Methylorubrum extorquens: one gene and its partner. The protein of the gene in region 1 interacts with the protein of each later gene in a pairwise test. Links are inferred from orthologs where the notes say so. Each region holds a gene or a part of one and is shown in the gene's direction. Other genes may lie near its edges. The genes, in order: ndk and J2W78_RS21240.

Evidence for each region.
Region 2: the proteins of ndk (region 1) and J2W78_RS21240 interact in binary tests that used the Escherichia coli proteins (3 or more experiments, as listed by UniProt). The link is inferred for Methylorubrum extorquens from one-to-one orthologs.

The regions. Positions count from the first base shown.
Region 1 is NZ_JALJXF010000001.1:4,044,737-4,047,826, reverse strand. What follows is about bases 204-2,981. They hold ndk (nucleoside-diphosphate kinase), read left to right. Parts: upstream 204-1,270; coding sequence 1,271-1,693; downstream 1,694-2,981. Other genes in these bases: J2W78_RS18905 (M48 family metallopeptidase), read right to left, coding at 2,350-2,981; J2W78_RS18910 (hypothetical protein), read left to right, coding at 1,876-2,256; J2W78_RS18920 (DUF2147 domain-containing protein), read right to left, coding at 383-895. In the rest of the region: J2W78_RS18925 (carbohydrate porin), read right to left, coding at 1-19; more of J2W78_RS18905, read right to left, coding at 2,982-3,090. UniProt on the Escherichia coli protein: Major role in the synthesis of nucleoside triphosphates other than ATP. The ATP gamma phosphate is transferred to the NDP beta phosphate via a ping-pong mechanism, using a phosphorylated active-site intermediate.
Region 2 is NZ_JALJXF010000001.1:4,545,575-4,548,600, reverse strand. What follows is about bases 149-2,862. They hold J2W78_RS21240 (uracil-DNA glycosylase), read left to right. Parts: upstream 149-1,010; coding sequence 1,011-1,715; downstream 1,716-2,862. Other genes in these bases: J2W78_RS21235 (TAXI family TRAP transporter solute-binding subunit), read right to left, coding at 1,739-2,862; J2W78_RS21245 (bifunctional metallophosphatase/5'-nucleotidase), read left to right, coding at 149-826. Outside these bases: more of J2W78_RS21245, read left to right, coding at 1-148; more of J2W78_RS21235, read right to left, coding at 2,863-3,026. UniProt on the Escherichia coli protein: Excises uracil residues from the DNA which can arise as a result of misincorporation of dUMP residues by DNA polymerase or due to deamination of cytosine.

The DNA.
Region 1 (3,090 bases):
CCGCGCGCGCCTTGAACACTGCGCCAGCCCCCGCCGCCACCCCTTGAGCGGCCTAGCAGATGCCGTTGCCGCCGCAATGCGCCCACGACCCGCCGAAGCACGAGGCTTCAGAACGGTTGCGCGGGCGCCACGATGTCCGTGAGAAGCCGAAACATTCGACAGGACGATGACGGACGCGCCGTCACAGCCCGCGGAGAGGTGTGCGAAGCCGGGACGATCGCACGTAAGCGGTCCCAAAAAGACAAATAAGTGCCTACGGGTGCTTGCTGCATTGCACCGTCACGCTAACTTTTGAGCGGACTTGATCCCCATCAGGTTTGTCGAACTTCAGGGCGCGCCAGCAAAGGCGCGCCCCTTTTTCCCTAAAAATGTTCGGCGAGCATCACTCCGCGGGAGCGGCCGGTACCTTGGCCGGGGCCGGCTTCGCGACGGTTTTCGCAGGGGTCGCGGCGGCCTGCTGGTTCACGTCCGGCACGCGGGTCCAAGTCTGCGAGCCGCACAGCACCTTGAGCATGCAGCCCTGAACGCTCAGTTCGCCCTCGCTTTCGCGCTCCAGGCTGACCTGATAGATCTTGCCCTCGTCGGCGTTGTAGATCTCGCCGGCAAAACCCGCATCTTCCGGCTTGAGGTTTTCGAGGAGCGTCAGCCCGATGATCGGGCGTGCCCGCTTCTTCGGATCGGGGTTCTTCACATCGTTGCGCGGCGCCCCGGCGTCATCGGTCGGAGATTTTAGCCACACCACCTTGCCGCAGGCGTTGCCGCCGCTCGGCCCGCAGCGGTCGATGCGGATCTTCGCGCGTCCGTCCCCCGTCAGCCACGTTCCGGAGAGGTCTTTGGGGGCGGCGAAGGCGGCGTTCGAAGCCAGGAGGGCGGCGAGACCGAGAGCGATACGCATGAATGGCTCCTGAGGCTGGGCCCAAAGATGGGCTGAGGCTTGCGGAGGAAGGGTCGCCCCGGCAGCGAGCGGGGGCAGGCGAACCGTCCACCCATTGAGCCGCTGCAATCCGGCGATTTTTCGGCGGTGTTGCGCTAAAGCCATGGCGGAGCCGAAAAAGGCCGAGCTTGCCGTGATTCCGCTCGCATGGGCATCCGTTGCCTGTCAGCGGGTTGACGGTGGTTGAGGGCCTACCGGTCCACCGCTATAAGCCCGGCGCGCCGGGCGCCAGCCGGGCCGTCGACTGCCGACGCGGTCGATCTCTCGGGTGGCTTTCGAGCCCGCCCTCCTTCAGCGCGTCGCGCGACCCCTTTCTCCAACGAACCGGACCGGACCATGGCCAACGAGCGCACCTTCTCCATCCTCAAGCCCGACGCGACGCGCCGCAACCTCACCGGCGCGGTCAACGCCGTGATCGAGGCCGCCGGCCTGCGCATCGTCGGCCAGCGCCGCATCCGCATGACCCGCGAGCAGGCGGAGAAATTCTACGAGGTGCACAAGGAGCGCCCGTTCTTCGGTGAGCTGGTCGAGTTCATGACCTCGGGCCCCGTGGTCGTGCAGGTGCTGGAAGGCGAGAACGCCGTCGCCAAGTACCGCGAAGTCATGGGCGCCACGAACCCGGCCCAGGCCGCCGACGGCACCATCCGCAAGCAGTTCGCCGAGTCGGTCGGCGAGAACACCGTTCACGGCTCCGACAGCGCCGACAACGCCCGGCTCGAGATCGCGCAGTTCTTCAACGACGCCGACATCGCCGCCTAAAGCATGGTTCTCGCCGGCCTTCGTAACAGGGCCGGCGAGAAACACGCTCGCGCTTGCGCGGGGCTGACCTTCCCGGCGCAATCCGGCCGAGTGTGACTCTCCTGCCCTAGCGGTGCAGGGCGAGCGGCCCGAAGAACGGAATCGATCGACGATTTCCCGTCTCTCTTCGGATTTTCGCTCCCATGCGCCTCACGTTTTCGCGCACCGGCCGCCTGCTCGTCGCGGCCGGCCTCGTGTCCCTGCTCGCCGCCTGCAACACCGCCGGCCGCTCGACGCAGTACACCTCGCTCGAAGGCTATGTGCCCGATCCGACGCTGAAGACCGCGACCAAGACCAACCTGACCGGCCGCGTGCGCCACGCCTGCACCGTCACCCAGGCCCGGTTCCAGAAGGTTCCCGAAGACGCGCTCGCCGCGCCCTGCGGCTGCTATGCCGAGCGCACGCTCTCCGCCCTCGACAAGGACGAGATCGCTTCCTACCGCACCACCGGCTACTTCAACGACAGCGCGCGCGCCAAGGCGCTGAACGCGCTCGATAGCTGCAAGCTGCCGCGTCCGGTCTGATCGGATGAGGGACGGCGCTGAGCGCCGTCCCTTCGAGAGATGCAGGGCTCGAACCCGCACCTTTGATAGCTCCCGGTCTTTCGGAGCCGGAATCTACAGCTTCTCGGTCGGCGCCGTGGTATCCCCGTCGTCCGGCTTCGGCTTCTCCGGTTTGGCCGGCTTCGGGCAGATGCCCTGGAGGCTCTTCCACTCGGCCTCGGACAGGATGCCGGGGCCGGCCGGTTTCTGCCCTGCCAAAGACCGGATCCGCGCGGACCGCTCTGCCGTGACCGGATGGGAGCGCAGGAACGAGGTCGCGTCCGGCTTCTCGTCATCCGCGTCGGTGATGCGCTCCAGGATCGCGGCGAGCGCGGCCCCGTCCCCGCCGGCCCGCTTCACCGCCGTCACCGCGTAGGCATCCGCCGTTCGCTCCGCGTCGCGTGAGTAATTCGCCGAGATCGCGGCCTGCCCGATCGTTACCAGCACCGTCGAGCCGGTGAGATCGCCGAGCACGAGACTCAGCAGGAACGAGGTGCCGCCGGCCGTGATCACCGAGCGCATCGGATCGCGGGCGGCGACGTGGCCGAACTCGTGCGCAAGGATGCCGGCCAGCTCATCGCCGTTCTTGGCCTTGGCGATGATGTCCGAGAGCAGGATCACCCGTCCGCCCGGAAGGGCGAGCGCGTTGGCAACCGTGTGACGGCGCACGGTGACCTGCGGAGTCTCCGGCAGCGCCATGCCCTCGGCAAGCCGTGCCGTCAGCCGATCGAGCACTGTCCGCGCCGCCGAATCGTTGCAGAGCGGCGGGTCGCCGAGCAAGCCGACGATCTGAGTATCGACGCTGCGTCCGAGTTG
Region 2 (3,026 bases), 500 kb from region 1 along the record:
GGGCCACGACCACGACCTCGTCGTGCGCGACGACGGGCAGGCGGTGATGGTCGAGTCGAGCCACGACGCGCATTACGTCACCGCGGTCGATGTCTTCGTCACGGGGACAGGCGACGGGCCCGTGCGCTGGCGTGCCGCCTTCCGCATCCACGACACCGCCGATGTGACGCCCGATCCGGAAACGCTCGCCGTCGTGCGCCGGCTCGGGGGCGAGCTATCGCGGGAACTCGACGTCGTGATCGGCACGACGCAGGGCGCGCTCGACAGCCGGATCGCCTCGGTGCGGGTGCGGGAGGCGAGCTTCGGCGATCTCGTCGCCGACGCGGTGCGGGCGGGCACCGGCGCCGAGATCGGCCTGATGAACGGCGGCGGCATCCGCGGCGACCGGCTCTACCCGGCCGGCACGGTGCTCACCCGGCGCGACATCCTCAGCGAACTCCCCTTCGGCAACACCACCGTGCTCGTGGCGATCGACGGGGCGACCCTGCGCGAGGCCCTGGAGAACGGGTTTCGCGATCTCGGCCGCGCCTCGGGCCGGTTCCTGCAACTCTCCGGAATGGTGGTGACGCTCGACCCGAATGCGCCGCCCGGCCGACGCGTCGTGGCCGCGATGGTCGACGGCGCACCCCTCGACGACGCCCGCACCTACCGCGTGGCGGCCAACGACTTCATGCTGCGCGGCGGCAACGATTACGGGATGCTGGCCAAGGGCCGCGTCCTGATCGGCGGCACCGACGGCAGGCTCCTCGCCAACGAGGTGATGGCCTATATCCGCGCCCGCGCGCCGCTGCCGGCCGAAACCGGCGGGCGGATTCGGGTGCTCTGAACCCGATCGCCCGGCCCTGCCCGCCCGCTCGTCGTCATCGCGGGGCGAGCCGAAGCGATCGAGGATCGCGGTTCGTCCGGAACGGTCGCGCCGCTGGATGGCTTCGGCTGAAGCCTTTCCCTAACGATGAGCGGAATTTTCCATGGCCGACCTCTTCACGGCAAACGGGATGACCGAAGCTCGCGTGACCGGGCCCGTCGAAGCGGCGCTCGAAGCGTTCCGCGCCAGCGGCTCCCCCTGGCTCGACCTGCCCTTCTTCAAGGAAGGCGCGGCGGACCGGGTCGCGCAAAAGGTCGATGCGCGCGTCGCGGCCGGGGCGACGGTGTTGCCGGAACCCGCCGCGATCTTCCGGGCCCTGACGCTGACGCCCCTTCCCGCGGTGAAGGCGGTGATCCTCGGCCAGGACCCTTATCCGACACCGGGCGACGCCAACGGGCTCGCCTTCTCCTATGTCGGCGGACGCCGCCTGCCGGCCTCGCTCAAGGTGATCCTGGCGGAACTCGCCCCCGAGGGCGCCAAGCCCGACCTCTCCACCGGCGACCTGACACCCTGGGCGGAGCGCGGCGTGCTGCTCCTCAACTCGGCGCTCACCGTGGAAGCGGGCAAGTCCGGTGCGCATCTGCGGCTCGGTTGGGCGCAGCTCACCGACGAGGCGGTGAAAGCCGTCTCGGCCCGCGACGCGCCGGCGGTGTTCCTGCTCTGGGGCGCCCAGGCCCGCGCCCGCGAGGCGCTGATCGACACGCGCCACCACGGCATCATCGCCTCGGGCCACCCCTCCCCGCTCAACCGCGCCCGCGACTTTCCGGGCTCGCGGCCGTTCGACCGGGCGAATGCGTGGCTCGAAGCGCAGGGCCGCGCGCCGATCGACTGGCGGCTGGGTGGGAATTGATATGACTGCGGTCCCCGGCCCCGTCAGGCGTCCGGTCCATGCCTGCGAACCGGTCTGAGGATCCGAGGCGAAGCCCGATCTTCGGAAGGGGCCGCGAGGTTCCTGCAGTCGGCGATCGTCGCCTTCGCCGTGTCGATGGCGATCGAGACCGCGGCCATCGTCCGGTCGTTCGGCTCCCGTTCCCGGGCATAGCGCACCGCCTCCGTGGCGAGCCGGTCGACCTCGACATTGAGCGCCTCGATGGCGGCCGGATCGGTCAGCGCGCGTGCCTGCTCGGTCACCTCCAGCAAGCGGTCGATGATCTCGTCGATCCGCTCGCGGCGCAGGCTGGACAGGCGCTGGCGCAGCCAGGCCAGTGCCGAGAACAGGCCGCCGGCCAGGGCGCCCAGCAGATAGAGCGTGTCGCCGTAGCGATCGACGAAGCCGTGCTGCTCGCGCTCGTAGTAGTCGATCGCGCCGGGATGGATCGGAATGCGTGCGCTCGTCGCTGCCGCCGTCGTGTCGTAGGCCGGTGCCTGCACGTACTCTGCGGCATCCGTCTTCACGGCTGCGGCGGTGCGCTTCTCGAACAGCTGCTGTGTGACATCGGCCGCGATGACACGACCGAGGGAAGCGCGCGCCATCAGCCGGTAGGAGGCCCCCACGGTCTTCACGTCATCGGACGGCAGCTTCGGGTCACCCGCGAACAGGCCGCCGGGGATCGTCACCGCCTGGAGCCGCGGGAAGCGCTCGAGGATCGCCCCGTCATCCTCGACCGCCACGAACTCGACCTTGCCGTTGCGGGCGACCGAGCGCACGGCGCCGACCAGGGCCAGCGCCTTCGGGGCCGAGGACGCGATGATGCTGACGAAGGCGTCGATGCGCTTGTCCCTGAAGGCAGCGGCGACGGCGTCCTGGTCGATCCGGACGAGATGGACCGTGCCCTCGCGCACCGGCCCGCCGGCTGGCTGCGTGTCGAGGGCAAGGCCGTGATAGCCGAGGATGTTGTTCAGGAGGGAGAAGTCGGCATCGCGGTGTGCGGCGATACCGAGCCGCTTTCCGGCGAGCTTCGGGAAGCTCTTGATACCGGATTGGGAGGGCGAGGCGATGATCATCGCCTGGTCCCGCAGGATGGCGAGCGTCAGCCCGTTGGTCGGCAAGAGCACGTCGGGCCGGACCACCGCGAGATCGGCTCGCCCGTCCTGCAAGGCGGCGGCGCTCTCGCGCACATCATCGAACGACACGATCTTCAGGCGGATGTTCTCGTGGCCCGTATCGAGAGCGTCGGCGTAGGCCTTGATGAGTTCCGGCTCGGTGCCGTCACGGGGCGCG